Regions from separate parts of the Streptomyces sp. NPDC047880 genome, predicted to be linked through region 4. Evidence: riboswitches for the same ligand, from Rfam matches in the RefSeq annotation. Region 4 holds a riboswitch; each other region holds the start of a gene.
The links. Region 4 has a riboswitch for cobalamin ahead of AB0937_RS22150 (ribonucleoside-diphosphate reductase subunit alpha). Riboswitches for the same ligand answer to the same signal wherever they lie in the genome.
Positions count from the first base shown of each region.

Region 1: it holds a riboswitch for cobalamin, as region 4 does, so the genes downstream of both, AB0937_RS16220 (ABC transporter substrate-binding protein) here and AB0937_RS22150 (ribonucleoside-diphosphate reductase subunit alpha) in region 4, are expected to answer to the same signal.
Region 2: it holds a riboswitch for cobalamin, as region 4 does, so the genes downstream of both, AB0937_RS30280 (energy-coupling factor ABC transporter permease) here and AB0937_RS22150 (ribonucleoside-diphosphate reductase subunit alpha) in region 4, are expected to answer to the same signal.
Region 3: it holds a riboswitch for cobalamin, as region 4 does, so the genes downstream of both, AB0937_RS04165 (cobalamin biosynthesis protein) here and AB0937_RS22150 (ribonucleoside-diphosphate reductase subunit alpha) in region 4, are expected to answer to the same signal.

Region 1 is NZ_JBEZOK010000009.1:71,499-76,200, forward strand. It holds gene AB0937_RS16210 (4-hydroxybenzoate 3-monooxygenase) at 1-885, opposite strand, end outside; gene AB0937_RS16215 (CoA-binding protein) at 1,114-1,542, opposite strand; cobalamin riboswitch at 1,626-1,816, shown strand; gene AB0937_RS16220 (ABC transporter substrate-binding protein) at 1,885-2,901, shown strand; gene AB0937_RS16225 (iron chelate uptake ABC transporter family permease subunit) at 2,958-3,950, shown strand; gene AB0937_RS16230 (ABC transporter ATP-binding protein) at 3,947-4,702, shown strand, end outside.
Region 2 is NZ_JBEZOK010000025.1:67,315-72,016, forward strand. It holds gene AB0937_RS30265 (ATP-binding cassette domain-containing protein) at 1-288, opposite strand, end outside; gene cbiQ (cobalt ECF transporter T component CbiQ) at 285-1,034, opposite strand; gene AB0937_RS30275 (energy-coupling factor ABC transporter substrate-binding protein) at 1,041-1,409, opposite strand; gene AB0937_RS30280 (energy-coupling factor ABC transporter permease) at 1,406-2,119, opposite strand; cobalamin riboswitch at 2,149-2,334, opposite strand; gene AB0937_RS30285 (serine/threonine-protein kinase) at 2,463-3,917, opposite strand; gene AB0937_RS30290 (MFS transporter) at 4,135-4,702, opposite strand, start outside.
Region 3 is NZ_JBEZOK010000002.1:55,442-60,143, reverse strand. It holds gene AB0937_RS04170 (cobyric acid synthase) at 1-701, opposite strand, end outside; gene AB0937_RS04165 (cobalamin biosynthesis protein) at 703-1,710, opposite strand; cobalamin riboswitch at 1,810-1,968, opposite strand; gene AB0937_RS04160 (hypothetical protein) at 2,084-2,305, opposite strand; gene AB0937_RS04155 (inorganic phosphate transporter) at 2,337-3,590, opposite strand; gene AB0937_RS04150 (class II aldolase/adducin family protein) at 3,888-4,619, shown strand; gene AB0937_RS04145 (alpha/beta fold hydrolase) at 4,702-4,702, shown strand, end outside.
Region 4 is NZ_JBEZOK010000014.1:182,931-187,632, forward strand. It holds gene AB0937_RS22135 (DUF3311 domain-containing protein) at 1-159, shown strand, start outside; gene mctP (monocarboxylate uptake permease MctP) at 156-1,784, shown strand; gene AB0937_RS22145 (GNAT family N-acetyltransferase) at 1,910-2,416, shown strand; cobalamin riboswitch at 2,462-2,627, shown strand; gene AB0937_RS22150 (ribonucleoside-diphosphate reductase subunit alpha) at 2,751-4,702, shown strand, end outside.

The DNA.
Region 1 (4,702 bases), on a different contig from region 4:
CCGGCCGTGCACCATCGGCTCGACCACGTGGTCGTGCAGGTCGAGCACGCGCTTCTCGATCAGCCGCCCCTCGGTCAGCGGGGGCGCGCCGGCCGCCCCCAGCCGCTGCCGGAGCTCCGACCAGACGCGTTCGTGCGGCCAGTTGTCCGGGTCGTCGCCCGGCGGGCACTGGAGGTAGTAGCGGGTCACCTCCGGGCTGCGGGGCATCTGGCCGGCGAACCCGCGCGCGTGGCAGCCGAACAGTACGCAGTCGCAGGACGGCGGCGCCTCGGCGAGCAGGGCCAGCCAGCCGATCCCGTAGTCGTGCCGCGCGATCCGCACCCGCTCGGGAGGGAGCGCGGCCCGCGTCGCTCCGCGTGGACCGTCGCACCCGGCAATGAAGTCGCAGTGCACGAACCGGCGTTCACCCGTCTCGGAGCAGGTGTACGACACCGAGGGCCGGTCGCTGTCGATGTCGTGCAGCTCCACGTCCCGGACGCCGAAGCGGATCTCGCCGCCGCGGACTTCGGCGTACTCGCGCACCAGGTCCGTCACCAGCAACGGCTGCGGATAGACGAAGTGGTGACTGCCCGTCAGTTTTCCGTAGGGGAACCGGTAGCGCTCCCCGTCGAAGCGGAACTCGCACGCGGTGTGCAGTTCCGCGCGATCCAGGAGGTTCCGGGCGAGGCCCCGCTTCTCCAGGCCCCGCACGGCCCATTCCTCGACGACCCCGGCGCGGGGCCGCTGTTCGATGAACTCGCGGGTCTCCGTCTCCAGCACCAGGCAGTCCACGGACGCGGCCCGCAGGATGTTGCCGACGGTCAGACCGGCCGGACCGGCGCCCACGACGACGACCGGGAAACCATGCGGGGCGCCGGAGTCGAGGGACGGAGAGGCGTGGGGCATGCGCCCATTATGGAGGCCGGTCTCAGTGGACCCGGCACCTCCGTGACGGCCGCCTCCTCGATGCTCCGCTCGATCTCCCCGGACAGGGACGCCGAACGAACTCCGAGAGTTCAGTGAGCAAGCGGCCTCAGATCAGGAACGGGACGCCCGGCGGCAGAAGACGAGTCGGCCAGTCTTGACCGGACGCGGCACGCCTTGACCGGCTGCGGGTGTTTCCGGGGAAACGCTTCAGGATTCCTGTGCGCGGTGATGAGGCAGCCGTGGGATCTCGATGGCCGGGCAGCGGTCCATCACCATCTCCAGGCCCGCCGCACGGGTCCGGTCGTACGCCGCCTCGTCGATCACACCGAGCTGGAACCAGACGCCCTTCGCGCCCTTGGCGACCGCCTCGTCCGCGACGGCCCCGGCGAGGTCGCTGTTCACGAACACGTCCACGACGTCCACGTCGAAGGGGATGTCCGCCAAGCTTGCGTATCCCTTCTCCCCGTGCACCGTCTCCGCCTTCGGATGCACCGGCACGACGCGCTTGCCGAAGCGCTGGAGGACGGCGGCGACGCCGTACGCCGCGCGCTGCCGGTTCGACGACAGGCCCACCACGGCCCAGGTGTCGCCGAGCTCGGTGAGGATCCTGCGGACCGTTGCCTCGTCGCCGTACACCGGCGGCCTCCTTGGAAGTCGTGGACGAACTGCTCTCCCTTTCAACGGCGGCGGGCGCACGGTGATTCCCCGGACGGCCCCCGTGATAGCTTGCCGGGGCCAGTCGAACCCATGTACGTGGGTCAGGGAATCCGGTGCGAATCCGGAACTGACGCGCAGCGGTGAGGGGGACGGGCGGGGCCTCGGCCACTGGACTCCCTCGCGGACGTCCGGGAAGGCGCCCCGATCCGGCTGAACCCGAGTCCGAAGACCTGCTGGCGGCCCCCGCGGCCGCGCGCGGCGGGGGAGCACCGTACGACCGGGCTCCGCGATCGAGCCCTCGACGACTGAGGACTGGTTCTCGTGCCCCTCGCCCGACCCGCCCGTGCCGCCGCACTGCTCGCGGCCGGCTCCCTGCTCCTGACCGGCTGCGGCGGCGGCACGTCCACCGACGCGAAGGCCGCCGTCACGCTCACCGACTGCGGACACGAGGTCCGCGTCACCGCCCCGCCACGGCACGCCGTGTCCCTGAACCAGGGCACCACCGAGATCCTGCTCTCCCTGGGTCTGGCCGACCGCCTCGCGGGCACGGCCACCTGGACCGACCCCGTGATGAAGGGGCTGGAGAAGGCGAACGCGACGGTGCCGCGCATCGCCGACGACACCCCGTCCTTCGAACGCGTCCTGGACACCGAGCCCGACTTCGTCACCGCGTCCTTCGTCTCCACTCTCGGCAAGGGCGGCGTCGCCACCCGCGAGCAGTTCGAGAAGCTCGGCGTCCCCACCTACGTCTCGCCGTCCGACTGCGTCGGCAAGGACAATGCGGGCGGCGGTGACGGCGCACGCGACAAGGCCCTGGGCATCGACACCGTCTACGGCGAAGTGCACGACCTCGCGACCGTCTTCGGTGTGCGGGAGCGCGGCGACGAGCTCGTGGCCTCCCTCCGGCAGCGGATGAAGAGGGCGACGGCGGGCGTCGACGCCTCCGACATCACCCTCCTGTACTGGTTCGCGAACTCCGAGTCGCCCTACATGGCGGGCTGTTGCGGAGCGCCCGGCATCATCACCCGTGCCCTCGGCGCGAAGAACGTCTTCGACGACACCCACGAGGAGTGGCCGCAGGTCAACTGGGAGACGGTCGCCGACCGTGACCCCGACGTCCTCGTCATCGGCGACCTGACCCGCAAGTCCCAGACGGCCGAGTCGGCCGCGAAGAAGATCGCCTTCCTGGAGTCCAACCCGGTCACCAGGAACATGGACGCCGTCCGGCACAAGCGGTACGTGCTGCTGAGCGGGCAGGCCATGAACCCGACCATCCGCACCGTCGAGGGTGTGGAACAGGTGGCCGCCGGGCTGCGCCGGTTCGGACCGGTGAAGTGACCGCCCAGGGGCTTCCGGCCGCCGGGACCAGGCCCCGGCGCCGGGCGGGACTCGCGCTGGGCGCGGCCGGGACCGTCGCGCTCGTCGTCTCCCTCGCCGTGGCCATCACCATCGGCCCCGCCGACATCGGCGTCGCGGACGTGTGGTCCGTCGTGGCCGCCCATCTCGGCCTGGGCAGCTCGGAGCTGACACCGATCCGGGACGGCATCGTCTGGCAGCTGCGGCTGCCGCGCACCCTGCTCGCGGCCGTGTGCGGGGCCGGACTCGCCGTCTGCGGGGCGGTGATGCAGTCGCTGCTGCGCAACCCGCTGGCCGACCCCTTCGTGCTCGGGGTGTCCTCGGGCGCCTCCACCGGAGCGGTGCTCGTCGTCGTACTCGGCGTGGGCGGCGGTGCCCTCCCGGTGTCCGCCGGGGCGTTCCTGGGCGCCCTGCTGTCGTTCGCGCTGGTGCTGCTGCTCAGTCACACCCTCGGCGGCACCACCGACCGGGTCGTCCTCGCGGGCGTCGCCGCCATGCAGCTCTTCTCCGCGCTCACCTCCTTCATCGTGCTGACCTCCGCCGACGCCGAGACCACCCGCGGTGTGCTGTTCTGGCTGCTCGGCTCGCTCGGCGGCGCAGGCTGGACCGATGTCCGGCTGTGCCTGGCCGCGCTGGCGGTGGCGCTGGTGGTGTGTCTGCCGTACGCCCGTACTCTCGACGCCTTCGCCTTCGGGCAGGACGCCGCCGCCGCGCTCGGCGTGTCCGTCGCCCGCACCCGCCTGGTGCTGCTGTGCGTCACAGCCCTGCTCACGGCCGCGCTGGTCAGCTCGGCCGGGGCGATCGCCTTCGTCGGACTGGTCCTGCCGCACGCGGCCCGGGCCCTGACCGGTCCCGGGCACGGGCGGCTGCTGCCGGTCACCGCCCTCGCGGGAGCGGTCTTCCTGGTGTGGGTGGACACCCTGGCCCGTACCGTGCTCGACCCGCAGGAGGTTCCGGTGGGTGTCGTGACGTCGCTGATCGGGGTGCCGGCGTTCGTGGCGGTGCTGTACCGGACCAGGAGGGCGCGGTGAGCGGCGCTGAAGCACCGGCGGGGGCGGGACTGCGGGCCGACCGGCTCAGCCGCCGAGCCGACGGGCGTCTCATCCTGGACGGCGTCGCCCTCGCACCGGAGACCGGCTCCACGGTCGGCGTGCTCGGACCCAACGGCTCCGGCAAGTCCACGCTGCTGCGGTTGCTGGCCGGGCTGCTCACGCCGACCTCCGGCGTTGTCACCCTCGACGGCACACCGCTGGCCGAGCTGCCCCGCCGCACGGTCGCGCGCCGCCTCGCCGTCGTCGAGCAACAGTCGTACACCCAGGTCGAGTTGACGGTGGAGGACGTCGTACGGCTCGGCCGCGTCCCGCACCGCCGGGCCTGGACGCCCGTCTCGGCCGACGATGAACGGGCGGTGCGCGCAGCCCTGGAGCGCACGGGCCTCGCCGACCGGGCCGGCCGGCTCTGGCACACCCTCTCGGGCGGCGAACGCCAGCGGGTGCAGATCGCCCGCGCGCTCGCCCAGGAACCCCGTGAACTCCTCCTCGACGAACCCACCAACCACCTCGACATCCACCACCAGCTCGACCTGCTCGCCCTGATCACGGCCCTGCCGGTCACGGCCGTCGTCGCCCTGCACGACCTCAACCTCGCGGCGATGTACTGCGATCGGGTCCTGGTGCTGAGCGCGGGGCGGGTCGTGGCGGGAGGCACTCCGGACGACGTCCTCACCGCGGAGCTCATCGCCGAGGTGTACGGGGTGCGGGCCGCCGTCAGCCGGGAAGGGCCC
Region 2 (4,702 bases), on a different contig from region 4:
CAACTGGTCATCAGGGTCCTGCACGACCAGCTGCACGGTCGTCCGCAGCCGGGTCAGCCCCTTGCGGTCGTACGCCACCGGCTGCCCCTCGACCGTCAGCCGCCCCTCGTGCGGTTTCAGGCCGCCGCTGAGCAGCCGCATCAGCGTGGTCTTGCCGCTGCCGTTGCGGCCGAGCAGCGCGAGAGCACGGCCCTCGCGGATCTCGAAGTCGAGGCCGCTGAGCACGGCCGGGCCGTCCTCATAGGCGAAGGACGCGCCCCGCAGGGCGACGAGGGCGGGCTCGCTCATGTCAGCGGCCTTTCCAGTACGAGGGTGAGGACGGCCACCGCTGCGAGCAGCGCGCAACTGGCCGCCGTGAAGCGGACGGAGACCCGGGCCTCGGGCACCAGGACCCGCAGGGTGCCGTCGTAGCCGCGCCCGGCGAGCCCGGCCTGGAGGCGGGTGGCCCGGTCGAAGGCCCGGACGAACGCGGTGGCGCCGAGCCCGGCCAGGGACCGCCACTCCGCGGCCCGGCCGGTGTGCCCGAGCCGGGCCGCCTGGGCCTCCCGGATGCGGCGCACGGAGTCCAGCAGCAGAAAACTCATCCGGTACGTCACGAGGGCGACGTCGACGACCGGAGCGGGGACCCCGGCCCGGACCAGCCGGGGCAGCAGGTCGGACATGGGCGTGGTGAAGGCGAACAGCAGCACGCCCAGGGAGGCCGCCGAGGTGCGCAGCAGCAACTCCCCGGCCCGGACCGGCCCGTCAGCGGCGAAGGCGACGAACCCGCCCGGCCCGCCCACCTGGACGAGCAGCGTGAGCGCGCCCGTCACGCAGAAGCCCAGCGGTACCCGGTAGGCCCGCCACAGCCGTTGTCCGGGCACACCGGCCGGACCCAGCAGCACCACCAGGGCCGCCAGGAGCACCAGGGCAGCGCCCGGCCAGGGCGGCAGGGAGATCGCGAGTACGGTGAGGCCGAGCCCGAGCACGGCCTTGTCCACGGGATGGCGGCGGCGCCAGCGACTGCCGTGCGCCGCCGCGTCGATCGGCAGCACCCGGGCTCAGTCCCGTTCCTCGGTGGACTTCCCGGCGGTACCGGACAGCGCACCGTCGGACTCACGCTCCAGGGCCCGCTGCTCGCCCTGCCTGCGGCCCCGGCGCAGGCCGAAGTAGTAGGCGAGGACACCGGCGCCGAGAGCCGCCTGGAGGGAGAACAGCGCCGACTCGATCTCGCCGGACGGCGGCTCGTACAGCGGCGAGAACCACGGCTCGTAGTCCGGCTTCAGCTCGGTGATCGCCGTCTCGGCCTCACCGTCGGAGCCGGTGAACGGCTCCTTCTTGTGGTCGCCGAGCCCGAGCACCAGGGGCAGCACCGCGAGCGCGGCCACGGCGAGCAGCAGCAGCAAATTGATCTTCGTGTTCTTCTTCATCGGGCCACCGCCTCGGTCTCCGTCTCGGTCCCGGTCCGCGCCTGCTTGGTGGCGACGAGCACGCCCAGCCGGGTCAGTTCACCCTTGCTGGACTGCACCAGCAGCCGCATCACGAGCACGGTCAGCAGGCCCTCGCTCACCGCGAGCGGGATCTGGGTGATGGCGAAGATGGAACCGAACTTGCCGAGCGCCCCCAGGAATCCGCTGCCCGGGTCGGGGAACGCGAGCGCCAGTTGCACGCTGGTGACGCAGTAGGTGGACAGGTCGGCGACGAACGCTGCGAAGAACACCGCCACCATCAGCGGCGCGTTGAAGCGCCGCAGCAGCTTGTAGACGGCGTACCCGGCCCAGGGCCCGACGATCGCCATGGAGAAGACGTTGGCGCCGAGCGTGGTCAGGCCGCCGTGCGCGAGCAGCAGCGCCTGGAAGAGCAGGGTGATGGTGCCCAGCACGGCCATGATGGGCGGCCGGAACAGGATCGCGCCCAGGCCCGTGCCGGTGGGGTGCGAGCAACTGCCCGTGACGGACGGGAGTTTGAGGGCGGACAGGACGAACGTGAAGGCACCGGACGCCCCGAGGAGCAGCGTGCTCTCGGGGTGCTCGCGTACTTCACGGGTGAGCGACCGGACCCCGTGGACGACGAACGGCGCCGACGCGACGCCCCAGGCGACCGCGTGCGCCGGAGGAAGGAAACCCTCGGCAATGTGCATGGCTCAGCAGACCCTCTCCAGCACCTCGTGGATGGTTGACGCGCCTTGGCCGGTCTCCTGGCTGACGGGTACCACCGCCCGGACTCCGCCTTCCCGGGTCACGAGGACCCAGTGGCTGCCCGTGAGGGCTGGAGCCGGACTTCCCGATTCACAGTGGCGAGGGCCGCACCGGCATCACACCGGATTTCCCGTTCACCAAGGCGTGGTGACAATAAGGCCGGGATAAGGGCGATGACAAGCCACCCCAGGGGCGCGCGAGGGGGCGCCCGTTCGCACACCGGCGCATCTCACGTCCGTTTCCCTGCGCGCCGGCAGGGGTCCCTCACATGCCGCCGGGGCCGCGTCAGTCGTCGCTCCCGTCGTCGCTCTCCCCCTCTTCACCGCCCTGGCGCGGGGTCTCCGGCTCCGGCTGCGCCGGTTCGCCGCCCGTCTCCTGGGTCGGGGCCGCCGCACTCGGCGCGGGTGCGGCAGGAGTCGGCGACGAGGGCGACGCGGACGGAGTGACATCGGCCACGGTGCCGGTGGCCGGCGTGTCGGCTGCCCCCGGGCCGGCCGCCGGGTCGGCCTGCGGATCGGCCTGTTGATCGGGCTGCTGATCGGCGGAGCCTTCGGACGCCGTGGCGGCAGGGCTGCTCGCCGTCGGGGACGCGTCGGGCTCCGTGCCCTCCGCGGTCGTGTCGGGCGAGAACCAGCGCATGCCGAGGAGCATCGCCGCGAGGAAGAGGGCCGCGGCGGCGGCCGTCGCGGCCACTCTCGACCGGTTGCCGGCGCCGCCGCGTCCGCGCGTGCGTCCCGGGCGCCCCGTCTGGGCCGCCCGGGCCGCGGTGCGGTGACCCGTGGTCGCGGGCAGCGCGTACGTGGTCGGACTGCCGGTCTCGGCGGCGGTGTACGGGCCCGGCCCGGCGGGCGTCGCCGTGGACGTGGTGGTGGACCGCGGCGGCGGGGAGACCTCCGGCAGCGGCTCGGGCAGGCCTCGCCAGGCGCCCCCGGCGAACCACTCGGCGGCCTGCTGGGCGGTGGGCCGTTCCCCGGGCTGCTTGGCGAGGAGACCGAGGAGGTAGTTCTCGAACGCCGGCGGAAGCCCGGCGACCCCGAGCTCGCGGGGCGGCACGGGAGCCGAGTCGAGGTGCTGGTGGAGCAGGGCGACGGCGGTGTCGGCCTCGAACGGCGGGCGTCCGCTGAGGAGCTGGTAGAGCACACAGCCCAGGGAGTACATGTCGGAGGCCGGCCCCGCGGGCTTGCCCAGGGCCCGCTCGGGGGCGAGGTAGAGGCCGGTGCCGATGATCTGCCCGGTGGCGGTGAGCGCGGCGCCGGGGTCGTCGAGGAACCGCGCGATGCCGAAGTCACCGATCTTCAGTGTGCCGGCCGCGTCCAGCAGCAGGTTGGCGGGTTTGACGTCCCGGTGCACGATGCCCTGCGCGTGCGCGGCGGCGAGCCCTGCGGACGCCTGCGCGGCGAGACGGGCCACCCGCTCGGCGGGCAGTGCGCCGGAACCGGCCAGCACCCCGGCGAGGCTGTCGCCCTCGACCAGCTCCATCACCAGGTACAGCCGGTTGTCGTACTCGCCGAAGTCCAGGACACCCACGACGTTGGGGTGGTTGAGACGCCCGGCGGTCTGAGCCTCCAGACGGAACCGGGAGGCCGCCGTGGGGTCGGTGTCCTGGGGCAGCAGCAGCTTGAGGGCCACCGCTCTGGCGAGCGTGGTGTCGTAGGCACGCCAGACCTCTCCCATTCCACCGCGCCCGATCTCAACATCCATCCGGTAGCGGCCCGCTAGCAGCACTCGTCCTCGTCTCATGCGTATGGGAAGGTCGTAGCCGCAGGCCGAACTCCCCGCTTCCGCACCGGGATTGGTGGGGGGCGCCGCAGCCGACCCAGGATACTGGGGCGGCGTGACCACCGAGTTCCCCTGCGGTGTCTCCGGAGGGTGCCGGCAGGGAATTCCGGTGCCGGGCGAGTCGCCCGCCGGGGTGACCCCTCGGCGTGCCCGGTTGCCGCCGGGGGCCGGAGCCGTGTCAGGCCGAGGCGTCCGCGCCCTTCCCGCGGCGCGGCAACAGCGCCACCGCCAGGGCCGGTACGGCCGCGAGGACCAGCCACGGCACGGCGGCCGGCAGGCCCGGATCGAGCAGGAGACCGGTGGCCGCGCTCCCGGCCAGGACGATCAGCCCGGAGACGGACGACAGAGCACCGGTGTAGAGCCCGAGCCGGCCCTCCTCGGCGAGGTCGGGTACCCACGCCCGGGCGGCGGGCACGACGAGCATCTGCCCCACGGTGAGCAAGATCACGAAGCCCGCGGCCGGGAGCAGACCGGCGGTGCCCGTCCAGCCGGCGGGCCGTGCCGCGGCCACCACCGCGAAGCCCGAGGCGATCAGCAGCAGCCCCGCCGCCATGGCGCGGCGCAGGTCCAGCCGGTCGCCCGCCCAGCGGGTCACCGGCAGCTGGGTGAACACCACCAGCACCGACGACAGCGCGAAGAGCCAGGACAACGGCGCCTGGGAGCCCGCCGCGCGCTGCACCTCCTCCGGCAGGGCCAGGTACAGCTGGTTGTAGGCGAGCAGATAGGTGCCGTACGCGCAGGACAGG
Region 3 (4,702 bases), on a different contig from region 4:
TCGATCCCGAGCCCGTGCCGGAACGGCAGCACCCCGTAGGTCTTCCGCCCGGTGAGCCCGTGCAGCATGTCCAGGCCCGGCTCCAGCAGGGAGACGTCCCCGCGGAACTTGTTGACGAGGAACCCGGCGACGCAACGCTGGTCCTCGGGCGACAGCAGCGCCACCGTCCCGAAGAACGAGGCGAACACCCCGCCCCGGTCGATGTCGCCGACGACGAGCACGGGCAGCCCGGCGTTCCGGGCGATTCCCATGTTCACGATGTCCGTCCGCCGCAGATTGATCTCGGCGGGAGAACCGGCCCCCTCACAGATCACCGCGTCATACGTGCCCCGCAACTGCTCCAGACAGTCCAGCACCGTCCCGAGCAACTGCTGCTGCCGTCCGCCGTGATAGCCGCGCGCGCTCATCTCCCCGACCGGCTTGCCCAGCAGCACGACCTGACTGCTCTGCTCGCCGCCGGGCTTGAGCAGCACCGGGTTCATCAGCGCGGTCGGCTCGATGCGGCAGGCCTGCGCCTGCATGGCCTGTGCCCGCCCGATCTCGGCCCCTTCCGTGGTCACGAAGGAGTTCAGGGACATGTTCTGCGCCTTGAAGGGCGCGACCTTGACGCCTTGGCGCACCAGCCACCGGCAGATCCCGGCGGTCACGACGCTCTTGCCGGCGTCGGAGGTGGTTCCGGCGACGAGAAGCCCACCGCTCATGTCATTTCCCCCTCTTCAGCGACCGCGCGCCCTTGAGCGACGGCGCACTCCCGAGCGACGGCACGCTCCTGGACAACCGCGCACTCGTCAGCAACCGCGCGCCCGCGCACACCCCGAGCGCGAGCCACGTCACGCGCTGCGACAGCCGCACGGCCCGCTCGACGTCCTGCGTGCCGACCGCACGCCCCAGTGTGTTCAGCACGGGCCGGTGCTCCACCCGCCCGCCGTACGAGAGCGTCCCGCCCAGCCGCACCCCTAGCGCCCCCGCGAACGAGGCTTCCACGGGCCCGGCGTTGGGACTCGGATGCTTCGCCGCATCGGCCCGCCACGCCCGCACGGCCCCCCGCGGATCCGGCCCGGCCAGGGCGGCGAGCACGGCGGTCAGCCGCGCTCCCGGCCACCCCGCGAGGTCGTCCAGCCGCGCGGAGGCCCACCCGTAGCGGCGGTAACGGGCCGACTTGTGCCCGACCATCGCGTCCAGGGTGTTGACGGCCCGGAAGCCCAGCAGCCCCGGCACCCCGCCGACGGCGCCCCACACCAGCGCCCCCACCACCGCGTCGGACGTGTTCTCGGCGACGGACTCGACCACGGCCCGGGCCATGCCGTCGGCGTCGAGGGCCTGCGGATCGCGGCCGCACAGGTGCGGCAGCCGGGCCCGGGCCGCCTCGGCGTCCCCGGCCTCCAGGGCCCGCCCGATCGTCCGTGCCTCCCGGGCGAGTGAAGTCCCCCCGACGACGGCCCAGGTGGCGGCACCGGTCAGCGCGACGGAGGCGACGGGGGAGGTGCGCACGGCACGTGCGGCGACGGACCCGAGGGCGACGGCCCCTCCGGCACACACGGCGGTGTGCAGCGCACCCCACCCGCGGTGGTCCCGCCACAGCACCCGTTCCACGGCACCCGCGGCCCGCCCGAACGCGGCGACCGGATGCCCCCGGCGAGGATCACCGAGCAGCAGGTCACCGATCAGGCCGGCGGCGGCGCCGTACGCGAAGACGCGACCGGCACCCATGGTCTCAGCCGGCCAGGAGGGCGGGCAGGGGTGGGGTGGTGAACCTCGATCGGCAGCCGCGCATGGCGATATGTGTCCTCACTCAGGGTGTCCACGCCCTGGTTCGACGAGACCGGCGGTGAGAGTTCCTGGCTCCCGGGGATCGCTACCCCGGTGACAGTGGCGGGACCGCGCCGGACTTGCACCGGCTTCCTCTCCTGCCGCCGTATTGGCCCCGGCAGTCCACCACGGCCGGGAACCGCCGTCAACTTGCCTTTGACCTGCGAGGGGAGAGTGTGGAGAACCCCACATCCCCCCTGCCCCACACGACGACCGGGCGGCACAGGACCTCAAGTCCCGTGCCGCCCGGCGGACACGATGTGCGGTGGGGCGCTCAGGCCACGATCAGATAGATCCCGTATCCGACGGCCGCCGCACACGCCGCGAAGCACGCGTACGCGCCGGTGACCGCGAGGCTCGCGGACCCGCCCTCCGCCACCGCCCGCTCGCGGCGCGAGAGACCAGTGATGCCGAGGGTGAACAGGCCGACGAGGGCCACGGTGACCACGAGGCTGACGCCGAAGACGGAGCCGAGGGCCGCCCAGTCGATCTTCATATCGGAGACTCTTCCTTGTAACCGGTGGCGGTCAGACCGTGGTGGTCGTGGTCGGCGTGCGCTCGGCGGTGGCCTGCGCCGGGAACGAGGGGACCGGGTCCTCCGAGGCCGGGGCCGTGCCTCCCGCCGGGGGCGGCGTCACGGCGGCGATCGCCGTGGTGACCACACCCGCGGGCTCCACGTCCTCGGTGTCGTTGACGTTGGTGTGGTCGACCACCTCGCGCCGCGACAGCTTCCAGATCGCCGCGCTGGAGGCGACGAGGAAGACGGCCACCACGGCGGTGCCCCAGCTGCCGAAGCCGGTGACGTACTCGGCGAGAGCGCCCACCAGGGCCGCCGCCGGCAGCGTCAGACCCCACGCGACGAACATCCGCGTCGCGGTGGACCAGCGGACCACGCCGCCCTTGCGGCCGAGACCGGCACCCATCACCGAACCGGACACGGAGTGCGTCGTGGAGAGGGAGAAACCGAGGTGCGAGGAGGCCAGGATGACCGTGGCCGCGGAGGTCTGGGCGGCGAAGCCCTGCTGCGGCTGGAGGTCGGTCAGTCCCTTGCCCATGGTGCGGATGATGCGCCAGCCGCCCAGGTAGGTGCCGAGCGCGATGGCGAGACCCGCCGAGAGGATGACCCACATGGGCGGGTCGGAGTCGGGCGCCACGGCGCCGCCGGCGACCAGGGCGAGGGTGATCACACCCATGGTCTTCTGCGCGTCGTTGGTGCCGTGGGCCAGGGAGACCAGGCCCGCGGAGGCGATCTGGCCGGCCCGGTAGCCCTTCTTGGACGCCTTGCCGTCGGCCTTGCTGCCGAGCGTGTAGGTCAGCCGCGTGGCGAGCATCGCCGCGATGCCCGCGACCAGCGGGGCGGCGATCGCCGGGATCAGCACCTTGGTGACCAGCACGTCCCCGTGCACCGCGCCGACGCCCGCCGAGGCGATCGTGGCACCGATCAGACCGCCCATGAGGGCGTGGGAGGAGCTGGAGGGCAGACCGACGAGCCAGGTCAGCAGGTTCCAGAGGATCGCGCCGACCAGGGCGGCGAAGATGACCTCGGGACGGATGCCGGCCTCGTCGACGAGGCCCTTGGAGATCGTGTTGGCGACTTCGACGGACAGGAAGGCGCCGACCAGGTTGAGGACCGCGGACATGGCCACCGCAACCTTGGGCTTCATGGCGCCCGTGGAAATGGTCGTGGCCATCGCATTCGCGGTGTCGTGGAAACCGTTCGTGAAATCGAACGCGAGTGCGGTTACCACCACAATCGCGAGGATCAGCGAGAAGCTTTCCATTTACCCAGGCAATCGTTCGAGGTTGTTGGCTCGATGAACGTAGGGAACCTGAGTGAACGGAAGATGAACTGGGAGGGGCGCAGGGGTGACCGCAACAGGGGGCCGGCGTTCCGCCCCGGGACGGCCGCCCGGCGCCCCGGCGGCCGACCGCCGGGAGCGTTCCGTTTCACCCGCACGAGTGACCCGTCGCACGAATCCCGGTCACGCGACGGGGTGCCCCCGCGGTTGTGTACGAAGCAGGCCCCCGAAGTCCCCCGCACCGCAGCGCTGCGAGCCCCGGCCTGGCAGGATCGCGGCATGGCTGAGCGGCGAGGCGACGAGCGGGGCACGGCGGACGTGCCCGGGGACGAGGCGGGTGCGGGGGAGCCGCGCCGCAGGACCGCAAGCCCCGAGGAGGTACGCGCCTGGGACGACCTCGTCGCGACGGCCCGCCGGACGGTAGCGGAGGGACTCGTCGTCGGCACGTCCGGCAACGTCTCGGTGCGCGTCGGGAACACCGTCCTGGTCACCCCGTCGGGCGTCCCCTACGACCGGCTGACGCCGGAGGACGTGACGGGCGTCGGCCTGGACGGTCGGCAGGTCCTCGGCACCCTCGTCCCGACCAGCGAGCTGCCCATGCATCTCGCCGTCTACCGCACGACCGGCGCCCTGGCCGTCGTCCACACCCACGCCGTGCACGCCACGGCGGTCTCGACGCTCGTGACCGAGCTGCCGCTGATCCACTACATGGCCGCCGCGCTCGGCGGCCCCGTCCGCGTCGCCCCCTACGCCACCTACGGCAGCGACGAGTTGGCCGAGAACATGCTTCACGCCCTCACCGACCGCTCCGGCTGCCTGCTCCAGAACCACGGCACCCTCACCCACGGCACCACCCTCGCCCAGGCCTACGACCGCACCGCCCAGATGGAGTGGATGTGCCGCCTGTGGCTCACCGCCTCCTCGGTGCCCGGCCTGACCCCGAGCCTGCTGACCCGCGCGCAGCTGACGGAGGTGGGGGAGCGCCTGCGCGGCTACGGCCAGCGCGGCTGAGCCGGCCCCCCCGCCGCGCCGGCACCACCCCGCCGCTCCGTCCCACTGGTCGCCCGCCCGATCCACCGGGACACTTGAAGGCG
Region 4 (4,702 bases):
TACGCCAAGACCGACCCGGCCTTCATCGGGATCCCGTTTTTCTACTGGTACCAGATGGCGTGGGTGCTCATCTCCACCGGTCTGACGATGATCGCCTACAAGCTGTGGCAGCGTGACCAGCGCGCCCGCTCGGCCGCGAAGGGCGGTGCGTCGCAGTGAAGGACGGCGTGAACGGCGTCGCACTCGCCGTCTTCATCTTCTTCTTCCTGGCCGTGACGGTCATGGGCTTCCTGGCCGCGCGGTGGCGCAAGGCCGAGAACGAGCACAGCCTGGACGAATGGGGCCTGGGCGGCCGCTCGTTCGGTACGTGGATCACTTGGTTCCTGCTCGGCGGCGACCTGTACACGGCGTACACCTTCGTCGCCGTGCCGGCGGCGATCTACGCGGCGGGCGCGGCGGGGTTCTTCGCCGTGCCGTACACGATCCTGGTGTACCCGCTGATCTTCACCTTCCTGCCGCGCCTGTGGTCGGTGTCCCACAAGCACGGGTACGTCACGACGTCGGACTTCGTGCGCGGACGCTTCGGCTCGAAGGGCCTGTCGCTGGCGGTGGCCGTGACCGGCATCCTGGCGACGATGCCGTACATCGCCCTCCAACTGGTCGGCATCCAGGCCGTGCTGGACGTGATGGGCGTCGGCGGCGGCGAGAACACCAACTGGTTCATCAAGGACCTGCCGCTGCTGATCGCGTTCGGCGTGCTGGCGGCCTACACGTACTCGTCGGGCCTGCGGGCCCCCGCGCTCATCGCGTTCGTGAAGGACACGCTGATCTACATCGTCATCGCGGTGGCGATCATCTACATCCCGATCAAGCTGGGCGGCTTCGACGAGATCTTCGCCAAGGCCGGTGAGGCGTACAGCCAGACCAACCCGGCGACGGGCGCGCCGCGCGGGGCGCTGACACCGGCCGAGCCGGGCCAGTGGACGTACGCCACGCTGGCGCTGGGCTCCGCCCTGGCCCTGTTCATGTACCCGCACTCGATCACGGCGACGCTGTCCTCGAAGAGCCGTGAGGTGATCCGCCGCAACACCACGATCCTGCCGCTGTACTCGCTGATGCTGGGCCTGCTCGCGCTGCTCGGGTTCATGGCGATCGCGGCCGGCATCAAGGTGCAGAACGGTCAGCTGGCGATCCCTCAGCTGTTCGAGACGATGTTCCCGGACTGGTTCGCGGGCGTGGCGTTCGCGGCGATCGGCATCGGCGCGCTGGTGCCGGCGGCCATCATGTCCATCGCGGCCGCGAACCTCTTCACCCGCAACATCTACAAGGACTTCATCAAGCCGGACGCCACTCCGGCGCAGGAGACCAAGGTCTCCAAGCTGGTCTCCCTGCTGGTGAAGGTCGGCGCCCTGGCCTTCGTCCTCACCATGGACAAGACGGTCGCCATCAACTTCCAGCTGCTGGGCGGCATCTGGATCCTGCAGACCTTCCCGGCCCTGGTCGGCGGCCTGTTCACCCGCTGGTTCCACCGCTGGGCCCTGCTCGCGGGCTGGGCGGTCGGCATGATCTACGGCACGGTCGCGGCGTACGGCGTGGCCTCCCCGACGCAGAAGCACTTCGGCGGTTCCGCGAAGGAGATCCCGGGCATCGGGGAGATCGGCTACATCGGTCTCACGGCGTTCGTCCTGAACGTGGTGGTGACGGTGGTCCTGACCTTCGTCCTGAAGGCCCTGAAGGCCCCCGACGGCATCGACGAGACCAAGCCGGAGGACTACACGGCGGACGCGGGCGACCCCGGCGTCCAGGTGGAGCTCCCGCCTGCCACCGCCGGTTCAGCCCACTGACCTGAAGGGCGCGGAGCCGCATCACCATGCGGCTCCGCCGCGTGGGCGCGAACAACCACACAACACCCGCAGCGGGCCGCCGAGATCGCGTACAACGGCGGCCCGCTGTCGTGCACACTCACGCCATGGACCTCCTGATCCGCCCCGTCGAACCCGCTGAACACGACGAACTCGGCACCATCACCGCCCAGGCCTACCTTCAGGACGACCTCCTCGACTTCGGCGAGAGCGACGCGTACCTGCACGTGCTGCGGGACGTCGCCGGACGGGCGGCCTCCGCGGAGGTCCTGGCCGCGCTCAGGGACGGCCGCGTGCTCGGGGGCGTCACCTTCGTCCCGTCCGGCGGCCCCATGGCCGACATAGCCGGCCCCGGAGAGGCCGAGATCCGCATGCTCGCCGTCTCGCACGCGGCCCGCGGGCAAGGAGTCGGCGAGGCCCTCGTGCGCTCCTGCGTCGACCGGGCACGGGCCACCCCGGGCTGCCGGAGCGTCGTGCTGTCGACCCAGCGCACCATGCACGCGGCCCACCGCATCTACGAACGGCTGGGCTTCACTCGCACACCCGAGCGGGACTGGAACCCCCTCCCGGAGCAAGATGACATCACTCTTCTCACCTATGAGTTGACGCTCTGAAACCAGCATGACACAACATCTGGGGGTGCCGTCCGAACCCGGCACAAGATGTATGCTCATGCTCGCTGTCGCCGCAGGGGAATCCGGTGCGAATCCGGAACTGTCCCGCAACGGTGTACTTGTGCATGTCTGTTCCCGGAACCCCCGCGTTCCCGGGGAGCGCCCTGCACAGGGGTCAGTCCGAGGACCTGCCGACAGCGCACCCGGCCACCCGGCCGGTGTGCCCTGACGTCCGGGCCTCGTGGAGTGGGCCGGTGGACGCGACGCCGCGTGCGCTCGCGTGCTGCCGCCTGCCCTCGACGAGGCCCCCGTGCCGAGCGAGGGAGAGCCCCACGTGACCATCGCGCCAGCCGAGCCGGTCTCAGCCGAAGAGGAGCACGACGCCCCCGGTGCCGCGCTGCTGCGGACCCTGAGCGAGCTGACCGCCGACCTCCCCGACGCCGACCCCGACAGGGTCGCCGCCGCCGCGCTGCGCGGCCGGTCCGCGCAGGCGGACGAGCGGGAGTTGCGGGAACTGGCGACGGAGGCCGCGGCCGGTCTGATCTCCGAGGACCCCGCCTACTCCCGGCTGGCCGCCCGGCTGCTGGCCATCGGCATCCGCGAAGAGGCCGCCTCGCAGGGCGTCACGTCCTTCACCGAGTCCGTCGCCGTCGGCCATCGCGAGGGGCTCATCGCCGACCGCACCGCTGAGTTCGTGCGCGTCCACGCCGCCCGTCTCGACGCGCTGATCGACCGTGCGGCCGACGACCGCTTCGGCTACTTCGGCCTGCGCACCCTGCACAGCCGCTACCTGCTGCGCCACCCGCACACCCGCAAGGTCGTCGAGACGCCCCAGCACTTCATGCTGCGGGTGGCGAGCGGCCTCGCCGAGGACGACACCGCACGCGCGGTGGACGAGGTCGCGGCTCTCTACCGGCTCATGAGCCGCCTCGACTACCTCCCCTCCTCCCCCACGCTCTTCAACTCCGGCACCCGGCACCCCCAGATGTCGTCCTGCTACCTCCTGGACTCCCCCCAGGACGAACTGGACTCCATCTACGACCGGTACCACCAGGTGGCCCGGCTGTCGAAGCACGCCGGCGGTATCGGCATCGCCTACTCCCGCATCCGCGCCCGCGGTTCACTGATCCGCGGCACCAACGGGCACTCCAACGGCATCGTCCCGTTCCTGAAGACCCTGGACGCCTCGGTCGCCGCCGTGAACCAGGGCGGCAGGCGCAAGGGCGCCGCCGCGGTCTACCTGGAGACCTGGCACGCCGACATCGAGGAGTTCCTGGAGCTGCGCGACAACACCGGCGAGGACGCCCGCCGTACGCACAACCTGAACCTCGCGCACTGGGTGCCCGACGAGTTCATGCGGCGCGTGAACGCCGACGCGCAGTGGTCGCTGTTCTCCCCCTCGGACGTGCCCGAGCTGGTCGACCTGTGGGGCGAGGAGTTCGACGCCGCGTACCGGGCGGCCGAGGCGCAGGGCCTCGCGAAGAAGACCCTGCCCGCCCGTGAGCTGTACGGCCGCATGATGCGCACCCTCGCGCAGACCGGCAACGGCTGGATGACCTTCAAGGACGCCGCCAACCGCACCGCCAACCAGACGGCCGAGCCCGGCCACGTCGTGCACTCCTCCAACCTCTGCACGGAGATCCTGGAGGTCACCGACGACGGGGAGACAGCGGTCTGCAACCTGGGCTCGGTGAACCTCGGCGCGTTCGTGACCGGCGGGGACATCGACTGGGAGCGGCTGGACGAGACCGTCCGCACGGCCGTGACGTTCCTCGACCGGGTCGTGGACATCAACTTCTACCCGACCGAGCAGGCGGGCCGCTCCAACGCCCGCTGGCGTCCGGTCGGACTCGGCGCGATGGGCCTCCAGGACGTCTTCTTCAAGCTGCGCCTGCCCTTCGACGCGCCGGAGGCCAAGGCCCTGTCCACCCGCATCGCCGAGCGGATCATGCTCGCCGCGTACGAGGCCTCCGCCGACCTCGCCGAGCGCAACGGCCCGCTGCCGGCCTGGGAGAAGACCCGTACGGCCCGGGGCGTACTGCACCCCGACCACTATGACGCGGAGCTGACCTGGCCGGAGCGCTGGGCGGCCCTGCGCGAGCGCGTCGCCACGACCGGCATGCGCAACTCGCTGCTCCTCGCGATCGCCCCGACGGCCACCATCGCCTCCATCGCGGGCGTGTACGAGTGCATCGAGCCGCAGGTCTCCAACCTGTTCAAGCGCGAGACGCTGTCGGGTGAGTTCCTCCAGGTCAACTCCTACCTGGTGGACGAGCTGAAGCGGCT